Regions from separate parts of the Afifella sp. YEN Y35 genome, predicted to be linked through region 4. Evidence: riboswitches for the same ligand, from Rfam matches in the RefSeq annotation. Region 4 holds a riboswitch; each other region holds the start of a gene.
The links. Region 4 has a riboswitch for cobalamin ahead of ACK8CP_RS08135 (PocR ligand-binding domain-containing protein). Riboswitches for the same ligand answer to the same signal wherever they lie in the genome.
Positions count from the first base shown of each region.

Region 1: linked by a shared signal. The riboswitch ahead of ACK8CP_RS04560 (ABC transporter substrate-binding protein) and the one ahead of ACK8CP_RS08135 (PocR ligand-binding domain-containing protein) in region 4 are both predicted to bind cobalamin.
Region 2: linked by a shared signal. The riboswitch ahead of cobU (bifunctional adenosylcobinamide kinase/adenosylcobinamide-phosphate guanylyltransferase) and the one ahead of ACK8CP_RS08135 (PocR ligand-binding domain-containing protein) in region 4 are both predicted to bind cobalamin.
Region 3: linked by a shared signal. The riboswitch ahead of ACK8CP_RS18605 (DUF4198 domain-containing protein) and the one ahead of ACK8CP_RS08135 (PocR ligand-binding domain-containing protein) in region 4 are both predicted to bind cobalamin.

Region 1 covers NZ_CP180203.1:940,354-946,115, reverse strand. Annotated here, with positions in the region: gene ACK8CP_RS04575 (pseudoazurin) at 31-459, opposite strand; gene ACK8CP_RS04570 (ABC transporter ATP-binding protein) at 462-1,247, opposite strand; gene ACK8CP_RS04565 (FecCD family ABC transporter permease) at 1,244-2,293, opposite strand; gene ACK8CP_RS04560 (ABC transporter substrate-binding protein) at 2,306-3,313, opposite strand; cobalamin riboswitch at 3,443-3,676, opposite strand; gene ACK8CP_RS04555 (class I adenylate-forming enzyme family protein) at 3,841-5,358, opposite strand; gene ACK8CP_RS04550 (thiolase domain-containing protein) at 5,362-5,762, opposite strand, start outside.
Region 2 covers NZ_CP180203.1:983,384-989,145, reverse strand. Annotated here, with positions in the region: gene cobN (cobaltochelatase subunit CobN) at 1-538, opposite strand, end outside; gene cobW (cobalamin biosynthesis protein CobW) at 540-1,574, opposite strand; gene cobU (bifunctional adenosylcobinamide kinase/adenosylcobinamide-phosphate guanylyltransferase) at 1,571-2,101, opposite strand; cobalamin riboswitch at 2,438-2,649, opposite strand; gene ACK8CP_RS04790 (hypothetical protein) at 2,648-3,067, opposite strand; tRNA gene ACK8CP_RS04785 (tRNA-Asn) at 3,158-3,233, shown strand; gene ACK8CP_RS04780 (AzlC family ABC transporter permease) at 3,700-4,443, shown strand; gene ACK8CP_RS04775 (AzlD domain-containing protein) at 4,436-4,786, shown strand; gene ACK8CP_RS04770 (biotin transporter BioY) at 4,813-5,316, opposite strand; gene ACK8CP_RS04765 (energy-coupling factor transporter transmembrane component T family protein) at 5,343-5,762, opposite strand, start outside.
Region 3 covers NZ_CP180203.1:3,917,185-3,922,946, forward strand. Annotated here, with positions in the region: gene ACK8CP_RS18600 (DEAD/DEAH box helicase) at 350-1,957, shown strand; cobalamin riboswitch at 2,119-2,332, shown strand; gene ACK8CP_RS18605 (DUF4198 domain-containing protein) at 2,491-3,288, shown strand; gene cbiM (cobalt transporter CbiM) at 3,304-3,936, shown strand; gene ACK8CP_RS18615 (cobalt ABC transporter permease) at 3,933-4,571, shown strand; gene cbiQ (cobalt ECF transporter T component CbiQ) at 4,574-5,356, shown strand; gene ACK8CP_RS18625 (energy-coupling factor ABC transporter ATP-binding protein) at 5,368-5,762, shown strand, end outside.
Region 4 covers NZ_CP180203.1:1,712,111-1,717,872, forward strand. Annotated here, with positions in the region: gene ACK8CP_RS08130 (response regulator) at 1-861, opposite strand, end outside; gene ACK8CP_RS08135 (PocR ligand-binding domain-containing protein) at 854-2,104, opposite strand; cobalamin riboswitch at 2,224-2,436, opposite strand; gene ACK8CP_RS08140 (ABC transporter ATP-binding protein) at 2,870-3,958, opposite strand; gene ACK8CP_RS08145 (ROK family protein) at 3,973-4,947, opposite strand; gene ACK8CP_RS08150 (SIS domain-containing protein) at 4,944-5,762, opposite strand, start outside.

The sequences.
Region 1 (5,762 bases), 770 kb from region 4:
GCCCGTGAGCCCGCTCGCGCGACCATGGCCTCACTTGCGATTTTCGGTGATGATCTCTTCCAGCCTTTGTCGCGCCCGCCTGGGCAGGTCGTCTGGAAGCACGAGTTCTCCAGGGTCCGCCTCTTCTCCGACGGCGATCATCATCACCATGCCCATGGCATAGTGGGGGCTGCATTTGAGGCCATAGATGCCCGGCGTCTCGGCCACCACATCCGCCGTTTCGCCCAGCGGCGTCTTGATTTCCTCCGCGCCTTCGGGCGCCAGTCCGGCGATGGTCCGGGCGTTGTGGCCCGGTGTCGACGCAAGGAAGCGGATCGTGTCGCCCGGCGCCACGCGCAGGAAATCCGGCTCATAGATCATCGCGCCCTTCTCTCCCCGGTTCAGCATCTTCACCTCGAAGGTCTCGGCATGCGCGAAGCTGCTCACAAGCACTAGCGTCAGAACCAGAAACCCTTTCATGATCAAACTCCTACAGAATTATTTTCTTGTGATAGCGCAAAGCGCAGGATGGGCTCGCCGTTCGCCGGGTCGCCGATTGAGCGCGAGCAGACGTCGAAAACCTGTTCGATCCGAGTGGCGGTCAGGATGTCTTTCGGGGTGCCGACCGCCTCCAATTGGCCTTTGGCCATCAACCCCAGCCGGTCGCACACCATCGCCTGATTGAGATCGTGCAGAGCGACGACCACCGTGATCGGCAGGCGCCGGACGAGCGCGAGAATCGAAAGCTGGTGGTGGATATCGAGATGGTTCGTGGGTTCATCCAGGATCAGGATGTCGGCCTTTTGGGCCAGAGCGCGGGCAATATGGGCGCGCTGACGTTCGCCGCCTGAAAGCGTCTGCCATCGACGCTCGGCGAGATGCGCGATGCCGGTTTCGGCGAGAGCCTTCTCCACGATTTCGTCGTCGTCCGCGCTGAAGGGAGTGAGAGGTCCGAGCCATGGCGTGCGCCCGAGCTCGACCGTCTCGCGGACGGTAAGCCGGTCGGAGGTATCGAGTTGTTGGGCGACGATAGCGATCCGCCGCGCGACCTCGCACCGCGTGATTTTTTGAATATCGACATCACCGACCATCACCTGGCCGCGGGATGGTTTCCGCAATCCCGAGAGCAGCAACAACAATGTCGACTTGCCGGAGCCGTTCGGTCCGACAAGACCGAAGAGCTCGCCAGGTTCGATCGTCAGATCGATGTCCGACACGATCGGAGTGCGGCCGGCGGACCAGCCGAGAGCATGCGCCGTCAGCGTCATCGCGCCCCTCCGCGACCGCGCACCAGGATCAGCGCGAAGGCCGGCGCACCGACGAGCGCCGTCACGACACCGATCGGCAGAACCTGGCCCGGAATGATGATTCGCGACACGATGTCGGCGAAGATGAGAAAAACGGCGCCGGTGATCGCCGTCATCGGGATGAGCCGGCCATGGCGCGGACCGACCAGAAGCCTTGCCGCATGCGGGACAACCAGTCCGACGAAGCCGATTGCACCGACGATGCTGACCATAACGGCCGTCACCAGAGCGGCCGCCCCGATCAGGATCGCCTGCGTCTTCAATACGTTGATGCCCAGAGAGGCCGCCGCATCCGATCCGAAGGCAAACGCGTCGAGCGCCCGCGCATGGACCGTGATGATGACAAACACCAGGATCGCGACGGGTGCGGCGAGCCATACATCAGGCCAGCGCACACCGGACAGATTGCCGAGCAGCCAGAAGATGATGCCGCGCGCCTGTTCGGCATTGGCCGAGTGCGCGATGATCAGCGACGTGAGCGCATTGAAAAGCTGGGCCCCGGCCACGCCGGCAAGGATCACCTGACCGGTCGATGTTCCCGCAAAGCCACCGGCGGCCCGAGCCAGAGCGATGACGAGCGCAAAAGCCACGAGGGCGCCTACGAAAGCACCGGCCGAGAGCGACACGAGACCACCGCCGATGCCGGCGATGGTAACAGCCACAGCTCCGGTCGATGCACCGGCCGAGATCCCCAAAATGTAAGGGTCAGCGAGCACATTGCGCAGCAGCGTCTGAAGCACCAGCCCCGAGACGGCCAGGCCTGCGCCACAGGAGGCCGCGACGATTGCCCGGCTGAAGCGGTAATTCCAGACGATGCCCTGGTCGATCGGATCGACAGGATAGCTTCCCCCGAACACCTTCATGGCAAGCACCTGCCCGACCGTTTCCAGCGGGATACGTGTCTCTCCGATCGCAGCCCCGAGGATCAGCGCGGCCCCCAGAATTGCGAGTTTCGACGACAACGATGTCAGAAGACCCGGCCAGCGGCCGGGTCGTTGAGTGGCCATGATCGGGCTCTGCTATTTCAGCTTGGGAAGTTCATCGGCGAGCATCTCGAGTGCCGAGATGTTGCGGATGGAGGGATCCATGGAATGGGCGTCCATGACGAGAATCCGCCCCGCCTTGACGGCTTCCATTTCCTTGGCGACCGGATCCGTCTTGAGGAATTCGAGCTTCTTTTCGACGTCGTCGGCAGGAAAGCGGCGGCGGGTCATCTTGGCGACGACGATGATGTCAGGATTGGCCTTGGCGATCGTCTCCCAGCCAACGGTCGGCCATTCCTCATCGCTTTCCACGACGTTGCGGACGCCGAGCTTTTCCATCATCCAGCCCGGAACGCCCTTGCGCCCGGCGACATAGGGATCGACGTCCATTTCGGCAGACGAAAACCAGAAGACCGCGGAAACGTCGCCCGCCTTCGCTTCTTTCGCTTTCTCCACCGCGGCGGCTTCGCGCTCCGAAAGATCGCTGACAAGCGCCTCACCCTCCGCCTTCACGTCGTGGATCTCCGCAAGTTCGCGGATCGCACGATACAGGGCGTCGGTGCTGTACATCTCGAGCCTGGTGCCATCGACGCCAGCGGAATTGTCTTTCACGCAATCGGTCGGAAGGATGTAGGTCGGGATGCCGACGTCATGGAACTGCTCGCGGGTCCCGACGATGCCCTGCGGCCCGATATGCCACTCATAGGAAACCGCAACGAGGCCCGGCTTCTTGGCGACGACGCTTTCGAAGCTCGGATCGTTGTCCGCGAGCCGCTCGATGCCGCTGTTGAGTTCGGCGAACTCCGGCAGCACATCGCTGAACCAGACAGAGGTCCCGACGACCTTGTCGCCGAGGCCGAGCGAGTAGAGAATCTCAGTCGCAGACTGGCCGACCGTGACGTCGCGCTCAGGCGCGGCCTCGAACGTGATGGTTTGTCCGCAATTGTCGATGCTCAGCGGGTATTTGGTTTCACCCGCATGCGCGGCGTCGATGAGCGAAAGACTGGCCAGTGCTGCAAGGCCGATCGCGACGTTTCGGTGCATTGTGTCTGCTATCCTGGTTCCGAGAGAGAACCGCGGGGGCAGGCGGAATGGATTGCCCGAAAAGAGACTCGCGCATTGTCGTCGACGACAAGATTGTCATCTCGATCCTTCCCCCGACATCCCCGCCGGGTCTGGTTGCATGATGATGGCAGGTCTCTTGACTTGCGGGTCTCTGCTTCCCCGAGCCTTCCCAGGCGTTAGACGGTGTCCGTCGCACGCCCAGTGGCATCGTTCGGGGTCGCTCTCCGCTCACAATTGCGGGGGCAGTCACGGATTTGGCGCCTACTGGCTACACCGCACCGTATTCCCTTTTCACCCAGCGAAGTCTTCGTTTCGCTGGAAACCATCGACAGAGATAAAGGCTGGATGGTGTCGGAGTGTCAAGCCGGATGCGCGCCACATTCTGTCCCGGTTGCGCAGGCTCAAACAAGCAAGCGCGCCACGCCCGCGATCTTTCAGACACGCATACGTCGGACTTCGGTCATGTGGAGCCAGACGCACCGCGTTCGCGGCCCCGTCCGATTCGCTTATGCTTGGCTCAGCAGCCTGCGAAGCTCGATTTTGAGCACCTTGCCGTAATTGTTCTTCGGAAGCTCATTCAGAAAGACGTAGTCCTTCGGGCGCTTGAAGCGGGCGATTTCCTCGCGGCAGAGCGCATCGAGTTCTTCGACATTCGGCGCGTTCTCCGGTGCGACGACGAACGCGACGACGTCCTCACCCCATTCGGGGCTCGGCCGGCCGACGACAGACACCTCCTGAACGGCGGGATGCCGCAAGAGCACTTCTTCGACCTCGCGCGGATAGATGTTGGTGCCGCCGGAGATGATGACGTCTTTGGAGCGATCCATCAGCGTCAGGAAACCGTCCTCGTCCATCGCACCGACATCACCGGTCCAGAGCCAGCCGTCGCGCAGAGATTCCGCGCTCGCCTTCTCGTTTTGCCAGTAGCCGGCCATGACGCTCGGACCGCGAACCAAAATCTCACCGCTCTCGCCCGGAGCGAGCGTATGACCGTCGCCGTCCGCCACCCGCACATCGACGCAGGATTGCGCGGTGCCGACGGAGCCGAGGCGTTCCTTCCAGCGCGGATGGGTCCTGTCGGCCACGAGATCGCGAGAGAGGGCCGTGATCGTCATCGGGCTTTCGCCCTGGCCGTAAATCTGCACGAAGCGCGGTCCGAAAAGGGAAACCGCCTCTTCGATATCGGCGACGTACATCGGCCCGCCGCCATAGACGATGGTCCGGATCCCATCGCCGTCATAGCCGGTCGTCTTCGCGTGCTGGACGAGGCGGCGGACCATGGTCGGCGCGACGAAGAAGGACAGACCGCCGAGCGAGTGGGCAAGCGAAACGATTTCCGCCGCATCAAATCCACCTGATTTTGGGACGACATGGCGGGCACCGCGGAGAACGTGCATGAAGTTGTAGAGCCCCGCCCCATGCGACATCGGCGCGGCATAGAGCGCGGCATCCTCGGTGTGCACCTCGTCGACATCGACAAAATAGGCAAAGCTCATCGCCTGCAGATTGGCGACCGAGAGCATGACGCCTTTCGGATTGCCGGTCGTTCCGGAGGTGTAGAAAAGCCAGGCGAGCGCATCCGACGACATCGCATGTGGCGCGGCAAGCGGTTCGGCGGCAAGAAGCTCCTGGTACGCCTTGCCCAGCGCGGTGATCAGACGCACGCCCTCATCGAGCCGCTGCGCCAGCACCTCGTCTCCCTCGGAGATGAAGACGAGACCCGCTCCCGAATCCTTGACGATGTAGGCCGCCTCGCGCGGATGGAGCTTGTGGTTGATCGGCACGGCGGCCGCACCGGCCCACCAGATCCCATACATGATCTCCAGATACTCGGTCGAATTGGCCATGAAGATCGCGACCCGGTCTCCCGGTGAAACGCCATGCACCTCTTTGAGCGCGCGCCCGAGCCGTGCGGCCCGTTCGGCAAACTCTCGGTAGGTCGCCACAAGTTCATCACCACGCAAAAGCGCCGGTACTTCGGGCATGCGCCGCGCCGTGCGAAGAAGCCAGTCCGCGAGGTTCATGGGTCAGACCTCCAAAGGCTCGAGGATCGAAACGTAGCTTGCGACGGCGCCTCCGCCCATGTTGAAGCAGAGGCCGAGTTTCGGATCGGCGAGCTGCATGTCCGCGGCTTCCCCAGTGAGCTGACGGGCGGCCATGACGTGCATGGAAACGCCCGTCGCGCCAACGGGATGGCCCTTGGCCTTCAGGCCGCCGGAACGGTTGATCGGCAGCCTGCCGTCCTTGTGCGTGACGCCGTCCGCAACGAGGGCAGCCGCCTCGCCGGGGCGCGCCAGCCCCATCGCCTCCATCGTCATCAGCTCGGCAATGGTGAAGCAGTCATGCACCTCCGCGAAGGAGATGTCGTCGACGGAGACACCGGCCGCCGCATAAGCCTGCCGAAACGCTTCGGCCGGCCCTTCGAGCC
Region 2 (5,762 bases), 730 kb from region 4:
CGGAAACGCCAAAAGCCGGCACCGTCTTCGGTGGCGGCGGCACCTCGTCATGTCCGAGAAGATGGCCCGAGAACCGCAACGCGTTTTCGAAATTCTCCGCTCCGCCCTCAACGAGATAGGACCAGAGAAGCCGCGTTTCGTCGGCGCCGAGCGTGCCCTCGGCCGCAAGGTCGCCATCCCATTTGGTATCGCCCGGCATCAGCGCCACTTTGGCGCCTGAGCCGCGCGCAATCCGCAGCGTCTCCTCGACGCCGTAGCGCCAATAGCCGACGCCGCCGAGAAGCCGAACGACGATCAGCTTCGCCTCGGCCAGCACCTTCTCGACATAGAGATCGACCGAATAGGGATGCGCGAGCGACATCCAATTGGCGAGCCGAATGGCCGGAAAATCGCCCGCCAGCCGGTTCGCCGCCGCAGCCAACCCGGCAATCTCGGTGTCAGCTGCGGAAAGGATGACGATGTCGCCCGGGCTCTGATCGAGATCGACCGCTTCGGAGGCCGCGTCGAGCCCCCGACTCTGGCCCTTGAAGATATGCAATTCAGCCTCCGAGGGCCTCCGTGACGGCCGCCCGATCGACATCGGACAGGCCGATCACCACGAGCTTCGGCTCGCCCGACGATTCACCGTTGCCGCGGTCGAACCAGCTCTCCAGCCTCTGACCCACAGCCTGGACGACCAGCGGCACCTTTTTGCCGTCGATCGCAAGGCGTCCCTTGATGCGCAGAACGCCAGGCATGGCGAGCGCCTTGGTGATGCGTGCTTCGGCCTCGGCCTTGTCCGGCGCTGTCACGGTGATGCTGAAGGAATCGAAATCGTCGTGCTCGTGCTCCTCGCCTTCCATCTCATGGTGCGAAAGCCGGGTCTCGCTGTCGTCCTCCGCCCCGGCCCCGACGCCCAGGAGCACTTCGGGCGGCACGATGCCATGCGTGGCACGAATGAGCGACGCAGCGACGCGCTTGTCCTCTCCGACGCGCTTTTCCACGCGCAGCATGCCCGCTTCATCGACGAGATCGCTCTTCGACAAGACGATGAGATCGGCGCAGCGCAGCTGATCCTCGAACAATTCCTCGATCGGATCGTCATGATCGAGCGACTGGTCGGCTTCGCGTTGCGCGACGAGCTTCGCTTCGTCGCTCGCCATACGACCGGCCGCGACGGCCTCGGCATCGACGACGGTCACCACCCCATCGACGGTCACCCGGTCGCGGACAGCAGGCCAGGCAAAGGCTTTGACGAGCGGCTGCGGCAGAGCGAGGCCCGAGGTCTCGATGACGATGTGATCGGGCGCCTGGCCGCGTGCGAGGAGTCCCTCCATCGCCGGCAAAAAATCGTCCGCCACCGTGCAGCAGATGCAGCCGTTGGAGAGCTCGACGATATCCTCCTCACCGCAGGCGGGGCTGCCGCAATCGGAGAGAAGCCCGCCATCGAAGCCCGTATCGCCGAACTCGTTGACGATGAGGGCGATTTTTCGGCCGTTCGCGTTTTCGAGGATGTGGCGGATGATCGTCGTCTTTCCGGCTCCAAGGAAGCCGGTGATGATCGTCGCGGGAATGCGTTCCGAAGCGTTTGTCATGAAGGAAGCTGTCCTTTCAGTGCCAGAGGCAGTCCGGCCGCCATGAAGACGACCAGCTCCGCCGAGCGGGCGATTTCCTGGTTGAGACGGCCCTGCGCATCGCGGAAGCGACGAGCCAGGGCGTTATCGGGTACGAGGCCGAGGCCGACCTCGTTGGAGACGAGGACGACGGGGCCGTTCGCCGCGGCGAGGGCTGCGCAGAGCTCGCGCGTACGCACGGCGAGGTCCTCTTCGGCGAACAAAATGTTGGAAAGCCAGAGTGTGAGGCAGTCGACGAGCAGGGCCCGATCCGGCGCGGCCTCGCCGGCAATGACGTCCGCAAGCGCGACCGGCTCCTCGACGGTGCGCCATGCCGGTCCGCGCCGAGCCCGATGTGCGGCGATGCGCTCACCCATCTCCGCATCGTCGTCTGCGGGAGGACACGTGGCGACGTAGACGGGGTTGAGCCCGCTTTCCTCCACGAGGCGTTCCGCATAGGCGCTTTTTCCCGAGCGGGCGCCGCCCAAAACGAGTGCCGTGGTTATCATGAGGATTTCGCGGAGCGTTTCCGCGCCAGGGGCCAGGCCGACGACACGAGCGGTCGGATGCTTACCGTCCTGCCGGTCGCCATGAAGGCCGCATGACCCACGGCCATGCCTTGAACGTGAGGAAACATGACTGCCTCAACGGCAGCGCGGCGAAGATGCGTTTTCTGAAAGATCAGGCGGCGGACACCGCCCGGGCATGAAAGCGAAACCGCTCTGCACGGTGCGCAGATCGTTGGCGATCAATGCGGCGCACCCGGCTCGAACCCTGGATGGAATCGCCGACGGAAATGTTCCGGAACTTTGCATGCTATCCCCTTTGCCGTCCCTCCGACGGCGTTCGAGTTGCCCTGGTCCGGCAGGTCTCCTGGCTTGCGGGTCTCCGCCCTTCTGCGCCTTCCCGTTGCCGGTGGCTTATGCAGGGGGCTCGCCGCGTACAGTTGCGGGGGCAGCTGCGGATGAGGGATCCCGATCTGGGTCATCCCTGTCGCATTCCCTTTTGATCCCCAGGTGCTGTGCACCATTCGGGAACCGGAACCATTTCAAAGACTAAACGGAATCGGAAGACTGTCGCAAGCGCGATTCCGCCGATCGCTCCGTTTCGCTCATGCGTGTATCGCCCGGCGAAACGAACGGTGTCTGCGAATCGATTTTGCCGGCAACGGCCGCCTTCCCATTGCCATTTCCCGCGGGCGCGGCCACGTCGAATCGCCGCGCCACGCCCGGATAACGCGTGTAGATCCACACGGTGAACCGCCGCCGCCAACGCCGCACCGCGGGAATATCGATCGACAACACGATCAGCCCGAGCGGCAGCATCCACAGGCCGAGCACCGGAAGGAAGGCGAAGAGACCGCCGAGAACCAGCAGAATCCCGATACCAACACGCAGAAGCGGGCTGTGCGGCAGAGGCATCTGCCGGCCAAAAAGATGGAGGCGCGAGCGCCGCTTCCTGTCGTTCTTTACCACTTCGGCTTCCTGCCTGTTTTGCATGCGTCAAAAATGGGCTGCGAAAGGATGCTTGCAATGCCCGATGAGTTTGGTATATCGCGCCCCAATTCCCCGGTAGCTCAGTTGGTAGAGCAAGCGGCTGTTAACCGCTGGGTCGCTGGTTCGAGTCCGGCCCGGGGAGCCACCTTCCTTCTCTTCTCATCGCACGATCTCGTCGAAACCGTGTCTTCACGGTGGGTGCCAAAAACTGTGAGCACCCGGACCGGCTTGGCCAGGGCAACGGCGCTTGGCCACGCACAGGCCACTCCCGCCTCCATCGACGCGAAGAAGATCTGAAACGATCGCCGTTCGACCTCGAAGGCGGGGTTCACCAGGCGATTCGCAACGCGCCCAGCCCCGCGCAGGATCAGACGTCTCCACGCAGCAGCGGATGCGCAGAATGCGATCGAACGCAGAGAGATTCGCGACGGCCGCTTACGCGCCATCAAAGTTGAAGCGAAAGCAACCTGATTGTTACCATATGTATCGGCGCACGCTATCGTGCCGAAATGAAGTCTATTCATTTCGATTGGTTTTTCTGGACACAATATACAAGCTGGAATAAAGGGATGGCCGATATTCTACATTGAGATACGCCCTCCCCCGATGCAATGACAGACTCCCCAAACCTCTCCAGCGACGAAGAGGCGTCCGCAGGACACGTTTTCCGTATCGCCGTCGGCGACGCTCTCGTCGTGATTCTGACTTTCCTCGTGATGTTCATGGGCGTCGGCCAGCTCAGCGCTGAAGCCGGTCTCAACGCCGTGCAGACCGCATTGATGACCAGCCTCACGGTCGCCGCGCCCGCTCAGGCTGCCGCCATGCAGATCCTGACGAGCGAGGGCGCAACCGCCGGCGCCTGGGCCGCGGCCGTCGTCGCCGTCATCATCGTCAATCTCCGCTTCATCGTCATGGTCGCCTCGGTCCTGGCGCGCTTGCCGGAGACGACATTCTGGCGCGCTTTGGGCGGCGTCGGGCTGATTTCGGCGAGCTCCTTCGCCGTCATCCTCCCCCGCCTCATGGAGGAGCCGCCTCCACGACCGATTCTCTATTGCGGCATGGTCGGAGGCATGTGCTCGCTCTCCGCCGTCATCGGCGCCGTGACCGGCCATCAGCTCGCAGCCTCCGTGCCGGTCATCGTCGGCGCGACTTTGGGCGCCATGATCCCGATCTATTTCGCCACGCTGATCGCCCGCCAGAAGAAGCTGCGCCCGTTGATGGTGAACGCTCTCTTCGGCGCACTTCTCGTGCCGCTCGGCGTGCCCTTCATGGGCGCATCCGCGCTCCTCGTCCTGCCCCTCATCGTGGCAGGCCTCAGCATGCTGGTCGATCAAGGAAAACAAGGAAATGCCTGACGTTCTCTCTCACTGGCAGCTTTGGGCGGTGGCGGCCGGCGCCGGCCTTGGGACACTGCTGTTGCGGCTCGTGCCGCTGTTTGCCCGAGAGGCGATCGGTGGCGAACGCATCCGCGAATTCTTCGACCGGGCAGGCTACGGCATTCTGGGCGGCATCGTCGCGACATCGGCTTTGCGCTCAGGCCAGGGCCTGTTTCACGGCGCACCCCTCGTCGGGTCGGTGGTCGCTATCGTCTGCGTGGTCATCGCCTTCACGATCGCCGTGTGGAAGGGCGGCACGATCGTGCCGACCCTCATCGGCCTTGCGGGTTTCGTGGCGGCCGGCCTCCTCTATCTCGGCTGACCGCCCTATTCGCGCAAACGCACCGTCTAGGCCGTCCGCTGAATGATCGGATAAGACCGCTTCACGGAAACCGCGATAATGGCGGCAAGACCGGCTTTGACGAGGTCACCCGGAATGAAGGTCGCCGAGGCGATCGCGGTCTTCGTCAGCGGCAGGCCGACATTGACCGCGGTCCACGGGATACCGATCGCATAAAGAACCACGATGCCGCCGAGCGCGCAGAAGACGAACGAGGTGACCACATTGAGTCGGTTCCAGCCCCATTCGTGCAAAAGACCGACGGCGAAGGCAGCCGCGACCCAGCCGAAGAGGTAGCCGGCGGTCGGACCGAAGAAGACGCCGAGACCGCCGCGACCGGCGGCAAGGAGCGGCAATCCGACGGCGACGAGCGCGAGGAAGAGCAGGATCGACAGCGCCCCCCGACGCGCACCGAGGATGGCACCAGCCAGCATCGGCCCCATCGACTGAGCCGTGATGGGCACGCCGATCAGCGGCAGCATCACCGGCGGGAAAATCCCCAGCGCAGCCATGAAGGCTGCGAACAGGGCGATATAGACTATGTCTTTAGTTGTGGTTCCGCGTCGTTGCATGACATCCTCGCATTGGACGTATTCGGTTCCAGGACGAAGCGCGGCGGCAGCTCGCCTTCGTCGCCGGAGTGATCACTGTAGGGTGAGCGCGCATCGATCGCATCGGCAACATCGCTCGCCATTCGAAGGGTCCGGACGATGAGCGGCAAGGCGAGCGCGAGGGGATTGGCTCCAAGCCCCCTCGCCCGCTGCGCGTCGCGAATATCGTTTGCCTGTTGGGCAATGACGGGGATGAACCGGAGCGCCAGAGAAAACGCGAGACCGACCTTGGCGGGATTGACGCCGAGACGCCGAAACGGCGTGAGCGCCCTTTCGACAGCCGCAATCAGCGCATCGGTGCGCGTCGTCAGGGTCACGAACGCGGCCAGAAGGATGAGCGTCGAGAT
Region 3 (5,762 bases), 1.9 Mb from region 4:
CACGGGCGCTCTGTCCGGCCGGCGCGCGAACGGACCGGAGATACGCGCGCCGGCGGGTGCCGGCAAGAGAAGCGGCCGCCCCACATGCCTCGCTCATGCAAGCTTCGGCGGCAGGGAACGCGATTGCGGTTGCCAATTGCCGCAAGGCGTGGTTCAAGGGGCGTGATGACCCCGCGCGTAGAGGCGTTCGTCGCCGTCGGTGGTCACAAGCAACTTTCCGTATCGATCGTTGCCCCGAAGGCGCCCGTTGAGGCGTAAGCTCCCGGCAGCTGATCTACGCAGGCTTCCAAAACCAAGTGACACAGCTCGCGCCGGCCGTCTCAGGCTGGCCGCGACGAGAAAGCTCATATTGACACTTTTCAATGAACTCGGCCTCGCCGAGCCCATCCTTCGTGCCGTCGCCGCCGAAGGCTATACCAATCCGACTCCGATTCAGGCGCAGGTCATCCCGACCATGCTTGCCGGCCGCGATCTTCTCGGCACGGCGCAGACGGGAACCGGCAAGACGGCGTCCTTCGTGCTGCCGCTGCTCGACAAGCTCAGCCGCACCATGGTGCCGGCCGCACCGCGCACATGCCATGCCCTCATCGTCGTGCCGACGCGCGAGCTTGCCCAGCAGGTCGCCGACAGCGTGCGCAATTATGGGCGCTTCGTGAACATGTCGTCGGCGGTCGTCATCGGCGGCGCCCGGCCCGGGCCGCAGGTGAAGGCCCTGTCGCGCGGTGTCGATTTCATCATCGCGACGCCTGGCCGTCTTCTCGACCATATGCAGACCGGCGCCGTCCGCCTCGACCAGACGAACATCGTCGTGCTCGACGAGGCCGATCAGATGCTCGATCTCGGCTTCATGCCGGCGATCCGCAAGATCCTGGCGAAGATGCCGCGCGAGCGTCAGACGGTTCTTCTCTCGGCGACGATGCCGCCGGCGATCCGCAAGCTCGCAGGCGATTTTCTTCATCAGCCGGCGGAAATCTCCGTCGCCCCGGTGTCGCGCCCGATCGAGCAGATCGCACAAAGCGTCATCAACGTGGCGAGTGCCGGCAAGCGCGACATGCTCGTCGATCTTCTCGGCACGGCCGATATGGAGCGGGCGATCGTCTTCACGCGCACCAAGCGCGGGGCCGACCGCGTCAGCCAGCATCTCGACAAGGCTGGGCTGCGTTCGGCGGCGATCCACGGCAACAAGAGCCAGAATCAGCGCGAAAAGGCACTCGGTGCCTTCCGCAACGGCCGTGTGTCCGTTCTGGTCGCCACCGATATCGCGGCGCGCGGCATCGACATCGACGACGTTTCGCATGTCGTCAACTTCGAGCTGCCGAACGTGCCGGAGGCGTATGTGCACCGCATCGGGCGGACCGCGCGCGCCGGCAAGAGCGGCATCGCGATCTCGCTGTGCGATCATTCCGAGCGGGGTCTTCTGCGCGACATCGAAAAGCTGATCGGCAAGAGGATCGATGCGCATGGCGCTGCCCCTCGGCGCGAGGCAGTCGCGACCCAGGCCGGAGCCGAGGTGGTCGGCGAAACCGATGAGGCGCCGTCTGCAGGCGTGCGCCAGCAGGCGGGCGAGCGGCGCGACGAAAGATCACGCCAGCCCGGCAAGCGCACTTCTCCCTCACGCAACCGCCGGCGCTCGGGCAACAAACCCGCGGCCTTCGAAGCTCGCTCCGAGGGGCGCAACGAAGGGCGGAGCGACGGGCGGAATGAAGGCCGCAACGGCGATGCCCCGAAAGGCGGACGCAACCGCAGGCCGGAAGGTGCCGAAGGAGGCCGTTCGGCCAAGCGGGCGGAGGGCGGCGCGCCCAAGAGCCGCAAAAGTGGCGCGGATGGCCGGCGTGACGGGGCCCGCCGCGACGGCGGCCGCGGCAACGAGGGCGCCCAGGCGGGTCTGGAACGGATGCTGCGCAAAAGCGGCAAGCCAAAAACCGGGGCCGGCGACAAGCAGGTCGCCGCGCGCTGAACGCCTGAACACGTTTGATTTTGAGAGGGCCGGCCGCCATGTGCGGTCGGCCTTTTTTGTGCCGTCGGGCGCCCTTCGGCGTCGTGCGTTGCCGGCAAAGGAAAGTCGTGCCGGGCATAGCTGCTCAACGTGCACGGCATTGACAATTATGGCCATTCGCCGGCAGATGGGGCGTCAACGGTTTCCGGACGCAAAGCGACCGGATTAAAAGGGAACACGGTGAGGCGTACCCAGCAGGGACCGAAACCGTGGCTGCCCCCGCAACTGTGAGCGGCGAGCAGGGCTTCAACATGTCACTGGCGCATATGCGCTGGGAAGACGAAGCCACGCTGTGACCCGCAAGCCAGGAGACCTGCCGCTGACGCGCGACGCCGGGCCACCGGTGCCGCACCGCAACGGACGCCGGGGTGAGCGTCTGGCGGTGGAACGGCGCCAGGAATCCCATTTGCGCCCAATCCACGCCAAAACCCCGATCGTCCTTTCCGCATCGCTGTCGCGGTTCGTCCGCCACAGTCATTGGAGAGACGATACGAATGAAACTTCGTAAGTTTGCCTGTGCCGCCCTCACATCGGCGGCGTTCCTTCTTCCCGCCGCAGCCGAAGCGCATTTTCAGCTGATCTATACGCCCGAGGTGAACCTCGCCGAGCCGGGCGACGTGCCGCTGAAGCTGATCTTCTGGCACCCCTTCGAGAACGGCCATGTCATGGATATGGGCGCGCCGGAAGAGTTCTACGCCGTCTTCCGCGGCAAGAAGATCGATCTCAAGGACAGCCTCAAGCCGATCTCCTTCGAGGGGCTCGAAAACAGCGCGCAGGCCTTCGATGCCACGCTGCCGGCCAAGCGCGCCGGCGATTACACGCTCGTCGTCGTGCCTCAGCCCTATTACGAGGAGAGCGAGGACATCTACATCCAGCAGATCGCCAAGGCCTATCTGAACCGGGCGCAATTGCCGACCGACTGGGCCGAGCCCAAAGAGCTTGCGACGGAAATCGTGCCGCTCGATCGCCCGACCAACATTCTGGCCGGCTCCACCTTCACGGGGCGCGTCCTGTCGGAAGGCAAGCCGGTCGCAGGCGCCGAGATCGAAGTCGAATACATGGCGGCCGAGCCCTCCATGGACGAGAACAAGCCCACCGAACCCAAAGCCTCGCCGATGCCGGGCGGTGCCGTCGTCGCGATGAGCGACGAGAACGGCTACTTCACCTTCGGCGTCCCGAAGGCCGGGTTCTGGGGCTTTGCCGCGCTCGGTACGGGTCCGAAGACGGAGTTCGAGGGCAAAGAGCTCTCGCAGGACGCCGTCATCTGGGTGCGCGCCTACGACGTCGAGTGACGGCAGGAGGGATCGATGCATATTGTCGACGGAGCTCTCGCCAATGACGTCGTCATCGGGGGAGCGGTGCTGGCGGCCGGGGGCATCGCGCTCGGCCTCAAATCGCTGACGGCGGAAAAGATGCCGGCCGCCGGGGTGTTGAGCGCGACGTTCTTCGTCGCCTCGCTCATCCATGTTCCGATCGGTCCCTCCAGCGTCCATCTCATCATGAACGGTCTGGCCGGGCTGGTGCTCGGCTGGGCCGCCTTCCCGGCGCTGTTCGTCGGGCTTCTTCTGCAAGCGGTGTTCTTCGGCTTCGGAGGGCTCACCGTGCTCGGGGTGAATACGCTCAACATCGCGCTGCCGGCGGTGATCGTCTATTATCTGTGCCGGCGGGGGATCGCCTCCAATTCGCTGACGGTCGCCGCGATTTCAGGCGCCATCGGCGGGGGGCTCGCGATCGCGCTGACGACGGCCTTCGTCGCGATCGCTCTGGCGCTGTCCGGCGACGAATTCATCCCGGCCGCCAAGCTCGTCTTCTTCGCCCATATCCCGATCATGATCATCGAAGCGCTGGTGACGGGGGCGGCCGTGGTTCTCGCCCGCCGCGTCAAGCCGGAGCTTTTCGCCACTTTCAATCGGTCCGCTGCCGAGGAGGTCGCGCTATGAGAAAGCTCTGCGCAGCCCTTGTTTTTCTGACTCTTCTGCCCGCACCGCAGGCTCTCGCTCACAAGGTCATCGCGTCGGTCTATGCGTCCGGCGATGTCGTGGAAGGCGAGGTCGGCTTTTCCAATGGCGACATGGCGAGCGATGCGACGGTCGAGGTGTTCGACGACAACGGCAACAAGCTCGGCGAGGCGGTAACCGACGAGACCGGAGCCTTCACCTACAAGCCCGAAAAGGCGGTGCCGCTCGTCTTCAAGGCCAATCTCGGCGCGGGCCATGTGGCGCAGGTGCGGATGTCGGCCGAGGAGCTGCCGGAGATCGGCGGTGCGGAGGCCTCATCGCCGGCGCTGGTCGCTGCCGAAGCTGCGGCCGGTGCCGCCGAGCCGGCGTCTTCCGGCGACGGCGCTGTTGGGACGACCGCCCAGAGCTCCGGCGTCGACCTCGCCGCGCTTCTTGAAGCCCAGCACGAGATGATCACCGAGGCGGTGCAGAAGCAGGTGATCCCGCTCCGGCGCGATATCGACGCCTATAAGGAGAAGCACGACATGCAGAGCATCCTCGGTGGGATCGGCTATATCTTCGGCATCTTCGGCGTCGCGTTCTATATCGCGGCCCGGCGCAAGATGACGGCGGCCTGACGATGAGCCACGTTCTCTCAGCCGGACGGCGCGCGCTCACCGATACGGGCGAAGCCAAGGGCACGCTGATCGATGGCATCGACGTGCGCACCCGCATCGTCGTTGCTGTCGCCTTCGCCATCGTGATGGTGAGCCTGCAGGATCTCGCCGTTTTGGCGACCGGGCTTCTGGCGGCGTTCTTCCTGATGCTGTCGGCGCGGCTGCCGGTCGCGCGGACGCTCAAGCGCATGGCGATGATGGACAGCTTCATCATCTTCCTGATCGCCATGCTGCCCTTCACCGTGCCGGGCGATGCGATGTTCACCGTCTTCGGCTTTGCGGCGAGCTGGCAGGGGCTGCGGCAGGCGGCGGAGATCGCGCTGACGGCGAATGCCGTCATCCTCGCCTTGATGGCGCTCGTCGGCTCCACCGAGCCGGTGACGCTCGGCCATGCGCTGCGGCGTTTGATGGTGCCGGAAAAGCTCATCTACCTGCTGATGTTCACCGTGCGCTATGTCGACGTGCTGCAGCAGGAACATCAGCGTCTGCGCATGGCGATGAAGGCACGCGGATTTCGCCCCTCGAACAACCGGCACACCTATCGCTCCGTCGGCTATCTCGTCGGGATGATGCTGGTGCGGGCGATCGAGCGCTCGGAGCGCATTCTCGGCGCCATGAAATGCCGGGGATTCACGGGCCGGATGCCGCTGTTCGACACGCTCGCCTTCACCTACCGCGATGCCGTGTTCGCGACGGGCGTGACGATCTTCCTCGCCTGTCTCATCGGCGCGCAGGCGATCCGCTGAGGCCATGACGCATGTCTGAACTCATCGCCCTTTCAGATATCCATTTCGCCTATCCTTCGGGGCCGCCGGTCCTCAAGGGCGTCGATATGTGTCTGATGCCGGGCGAGAGGCTGTGCATCGGCGGCCATAACGGTGCGGGCAAGTCGACGCTTCTGCACATCATCGTCGGGCTGTTGCGGCCGTCGCGCGGCCGCATCACCGCCTTCGGAGCCCCGCGGCGCGAGGAGAAGGATTTCCACGAGGTGCGCTGTCGCGCGGGCTTCGTCTTCCAGGATCCCGACGATCAGCTCTTCTGCCCGACGGTCGCGGAGGACATCGCCTTCGGGCCGCTCAATCTCGGCAAGAGCCGCGACGAGGCGATGGCGATCGTCGATGAGGTTCTGGAGCGGCTCGATCTCGTCAGTTT
Region 4 (5,762 bases):
GTCGGACGCCGGCTCCTTCTCGCTTCGGCGGAACTGCGCCGGCGTCATCCCCGTCTCGCGCTGGAACAGGCGATAGAAATTGGTGACGTTGGCATAGCCGACCTGCTCGGCGACCGCTTCGTTGGTCGTGTCGGTCGTCAAGAGCAGATCTTTGGCCGCCTCGATGCGCTTCTCGGTGAGAAACTGCTTGTAGCTGATGCCGACACATTCGCGAAAACGGTGCGCAAGGTGCGACGGGCTGAGATGCGCGACGTTGGCGACAGCCGAGAGCGACATGTTTTCATCGGCATAGTTTTCGGAAATGAAGGCGATCGCACGCTTGACCGGATCTCTCTCCGGCGCACAGGGCGTGGCAGCCGACGTCACGTCCCGCGCGATCTCCGCATCGGCGGCGGACGAGGATGCACTCAGTTCCGTGCAAATCTCACCGTGGAGCTTCCGCAACAATTCGCCAAGCTTCGCCGGACGGATCGGCTTCAAAAGATAGTCGAGCGCACCGATCTTGAGAGCGCGTTGCACATAGGCAAATTCATCATAAGCCGTGAGGAAGATGAGCCGGGTGCGCGGCAGCTCGGCCTTGATGATCGCGGCCGCTTCCAACCCGTCCACGCCGGGCATCTTGATGTCGATCAGAATGAGTTCTGGCCGCTCGCGCCGCGCCAGCTCCACCGCCTCGGAGCCGTTCTTGGCCTCCCAGACATTGGCGAAGTCGAGCGCCTCAGCCGCCACGACGCGGCTGACCGTCGAGCGAATGATGGGCGTGTCGTCGGCCACCAGGAGGCCGGGCCGAACCGAGGACTCCTGCTGAAAAGCGCCTTGAAACATGGACGCAAAACGCTCAGTGCGTGCGAGCTCAAGCATTTTCAAGCTGCGCATAGTCGCCGAGTGGCCAGGAAAGCTCAATTCGGGTTCCCTCATTCAATCTGCTTGTTACTTTGAGATCGAAGTCGTTGCCGTACTCGCTGTCGAGCCGGGTGATGACACTTTGCAGTCCGAGAGCCGCGCGGCTGCGCTCCGCCTGCTGCAGGACACAACGATCGTTGTTGAGCGCGGCGACCTGAGCCTCGCTCATCCCCGCGCCGTTGTCATAGACCTCGATCAAGCCGCGATCGTCCACCCTCCGCGCCGAGACGCGCACGCGAACCGGCCGCGAGAGCGCTTCCACCCCGTGCACGATGGCATTCTCGGCAAGCGGCTGCAGAACCATGCACGGGACCGGCCAATTGCGCAGGCTTTCGTCGAGATCGACTTCGATGCTCAGGTGGTCGCCGAAGCGAAGCTGGTGGAGGCGCAAGCAGCGTTCGATCATGTCGAATTCTTCGCTGAGCGGCACCGAAGTGGCGAGATTGCGCAGGCTGTAGCGGAGGATGTCGCTCAGCATGTAAGCGACTTCCTCGGTCTTCACCGCCTTCTCCTCGAAGGCCGTGTAGCCAATGAGCGTCAACGAATTGAACAGGAAATGCGGATTGACGCGCGCCTGCAACGCCCGCAACTGGGCATCCTGCAGCGCCTTTTCCGTGGCGGCTTTGGCTTTCACCTCTTTGAGGAGGCGCGCCTGGATCAGGTTCGTCTTGCCAATCTCGATGATGTGGCTCGCCGCCAGCATCAGCATCTCGACGGCGGAATCGAGGCGATCTCGATCGGCCGCCGGCATGGCATAGACGGCTTCCTCAAGCTCTGCCGGAGCAATGCCGAGAGAATGGTTTCGGTCGAGCACGTTGCTGATCGTGCGCTCGCGCTCGTCTTCGAGCATCACCTGGCCGCACAAGAGGCAGCCGAGATATTCATCCTCGATGATGATCGGCGCGGCGACGTCGACGAGCCCGGCATGGCAGACATAAGTCGCCGGCCGGCCTGAGCGGTAGGCGGCGAGCCCCCCGCAGGCATCGCATGCATGACAACGCCGCAACCCTTCGGGGGTGGAGCGCATCAAACGACACACAGGCTGGAAATTGCTCGCTTTGGTGACGGGCACCCCGTCGCGATCAACCGTCACCGCGGCCATATCCATGGCCTTGGCAAAAGTGTCCTGGATCCGCTGCAACGTCGGAACGTCGACGAAGTCCTGGATCCGCCACTTATGAGTTGGGAAATGCTCTTCCATCAGGATGACCGACCTGCCCAACGCCGAAAGATGACAAGCAAGCGCAAGCGCTGCCCGCCGTGATTTTCGTCGCTGGATGCAGACCCCGACATCCCTCGTTGTACGCCGACAGCCCACACAGCCCGACGCACATCACCGGCAGGTCTCCTGGCTCGCGGCACCAAGCAAGGGCTACCTTCCCAGCGCTCACGCGCCAGTGGCACTCCCAGCCCTGCTCTCCGCTCACAGTTGCGGGGGCAGCTACGGTTTCGGCCCCTTTTGGGTACGCCTCACCGTATTCCCTTTTCATCCTCGCGCTCTCACGCTCGGAAACCGGTAACAGGCTTTTACTGGCGCCAACGGCGGCTTATGTCAAGTCGGCAGGGCCGCTAACGCTTTCGTTACCCACCGGCAATAGGAGAAAATTCTATCTTCGGTTTATTTTTAGCGCGCGCAGGTTGCTATCTGCCATAAAACGGCCATTCGAAGCTCCAATATTCGTAATATTTACATCGGAATTGGAGAATAATACTTCGATGTATGACGATTTCTACAGGCGCTCGCGCCCCGATCCGGCCATAATGCCGCACGTTGCCGGGCCTCGACACCCTCTTCGCCTGGCCTCAGCGGCACCACCCCGCGAGACGGATAGCGCCTTTCAGTACAGGATTTCTGCAACAGAGGCGGACTGCCCGTGTGCCGTCCAGCAACCTCCTCGGGGTCGCCTCCTCCGGGCCACCCCTTCGAGCACGGGGGTGGCCGATGCCGTCAAAGCCTCGGCCCGAACTATAGAGCCTGACCATCCCCGTCGAAGAAATGGCAATGGGCGGGATCGAAACTCAGCCAAACGCGCTCGCCCGTCGTCACATCGCTGATCCCAGCCGTCTCGACGGTCACGAGATCATCCTCGCCGATATTGGCATAGAGAAGCGTGTGGTTGCCGAAAGTCTCGACGACGACGATCTCGGCCGCAATACCTTCGGTTTTCTCGCGGCTGAACTTGATCTCATGCGGGCGGATGCCGAGCACGACATCCTCCCGATCGATCGCCGCCGCCGGCGCTTCCGGAAAAGCCATTTCGACCCCGTTCGGGAGCTTGAGGCAAGGGCCTCCCTCCGACGCTCCGGCGACGCGCACCGGCAGGAAGTTCATCTGCGGGCTGCCGATGAAGCTCGCCACGAAACGGGTCTTCGGCTTGCCATAGAGTTCGAGCGGCGTGCCCACCTGCTCGATGAGCCCCTCGTTCAACACCACGATGCGGTCGGCCAGCGTCATCGCCTCGGTCTGATCGTGCGTGACGTAGATCATCGTGGCGTCCATGTCGCGATGCAGGCGCGCGATCTCGATGCGCATCTGGGCGCGCAGAGCTGCGTCGAGGTTGGACAAAGGCTCGTCGAACAGGAAGACCTTCGGATCGCGCACGATCGCACGACCGATGGCGACGCGCTGGCGTTGTCCGCCGGACAATTGCCGCGGCTTGCGCTGGAGAAGCTCCGACAGGCGCAACATTTCCGCCGCTTCCGCGACCTGCCGCTTGATCTCCGACTTCTCGACCTTCGCCTGCTTCAGGCCGAAGCCCATATTCTCTTCCACGGTCAGATGCGGATAGAGCGCGTAGGACTGGAACACCATCGAGATGCCACGCTTGGCAGGCGACAAATCCTTCACCGAACGTCCCTCGATCAAAAGGTCGCCGGAGGTGATCTCCTCCAGCCCCGCAATCAAGCGCAGGAGCGTCGACTTCCCGCATCCAGACGGTCCGACGAAGACGACGAATTCTCCGGGCTCGACACCAAGGTCGACACCGCGGATCACCTCCGCGGCCCCGAACTTCTTACGCACGCCTCGAAGTTCAACTTGCAGCTCTCGGGCCATGGCGGTCACCTCGTTCAACCGAATGCCGATGGTTTGATGACGGGGACGTTCTCGCCCGCCACAGGATTGAGACGGCGGCGCACCATGGCCGCAGCTCCGATGAGGCCGGAATCGTTACCATGCTCGGTCGCCAAGATCCGGGCATCATCAAACAGATACGGCCAGGTGTTTGCCCGAAGGTGGCGACGGATACGGTCCAGCAGAAAGCCTCCGGCGAGCGAAATGCCCCCGCCGACGACGCAAAGCTCGATGGCGGTGAGATTGATCATCGTCCCGAATGCCTGGGCGATGTAGCGCCCCATCGTCTCGAACGCCGCGTCGGCTCGTGCATCACCGGCCAGAGCGCGTTCGCGTAAAAGGCTCATGTTGAGATCTTCGGCCGCTTCTCCGGTCTCCGCGGCATAGGCGGCGATGACGGCCTTGCCACCGGCGAGATCCTCAAACGTACCGTGAAGACCATAGCGTTGATACGGATGACCCGGCTCCAAAACCATGGCACCGAATTCCGGCGGCTTGCCATCACGGCCGCGCACGATACGCCGATCGATGACGAGGGCGCCGCCAATACCGGTGCCCACCGTGATGAGGGCAAAGCTCGAAACGCGCCTGCCGACACCGAACTCCAATTCGCCGAGCGTGGCAGAGATCGCGTCGTTGTCCGTTGCCGCGGGCACGTTCAGACGTCTGGCGAGCTCAGCCGCAAGCGAGCCGCCCTTAAGAAGCGGAACATTTCCGGTGCCGTCGAGCGGCAGGCCGGTGGCGGGATCGGCATAGCCCGGCGCTGCGATCCCGATCGCTTCGGGCGCAGCTGAGACCGTACGCGCCAAGGCATCGAGGCTTTCGGCCGCCCCCTCCACGAGGGCTTCGAAGCTTGCCAGCGAACGAAAGGGAAGTGCGCTCTTGGCGACGACGACGCCGTTGCCGTCGACGATGCCAAGCTTCACCGAGGATCCGCCGACATCGACCGCAAAAAGGAATTCGGGCGTCAAACGGCCTCTCCGACCTTGATGCCGAGCCGCTTCGTCATGCCCGGATAAGGCATATCCTCCGGCACGAGACCGCGTTCCGCGGCAAGATCGACTGCGAGCCACTGAAACGGCACGACGGCGCTCAAGGTATCGAGACCTTGCGTCGGCTCTTCCGACGCCGGCCAGACGATCCCCTCCGGCTCCTTGCCGGTGAGATCGAAGATGAAGCCGGTCAGGCCGTAATGCGCCATCGCTGCCACGACACGGCGTGCCAGATCGAGTTCGTGCGCATTCGAAGCAAGCGCAATCGTCACGCTCTTCTTGGTGAGGCCGTGCAGACGGCCGTGGCTCGCCTCCTCGGTTTCGAGGCCAAAGGAGGGAATGCCGGCCATTTCCGCCACTTTCAACGATCCCTCCAGTGCAGAACCGTAATGCCGTCCCTGCCCCAGCACTGCGATCACATCGGCACCGGCGAGCTTCGGCGCCATGTTGGTCGACCAGATGCGCGCCGTCTCGATCAGCTGTGCATAACCCTCGACGAAACCACGCGCCGCTGTCGGCATCGTCTTGCCGCTCAGCGCCATGCCGATCAAGCGAAGCGCCAGAACGCTCGCCGTGTAGCCTTTGGTCTTCGGCCCGACGGTCTCGTCCTCGACCGGAAGCCAGACGAGCTTCACATCACAGGCGGCAAGCGGCGCCTCTCGTCCGGCCGTCACCACGATGACATCCATGCCCTCTTTGCGGGCCTGTTTCGTCGCTGCGATCGTATCGCTGCTGTTGCCCGACTGGGACAAGACGATGGCAAGGCTCTTGGCGACCCGGCGCTCGCCAGTCTC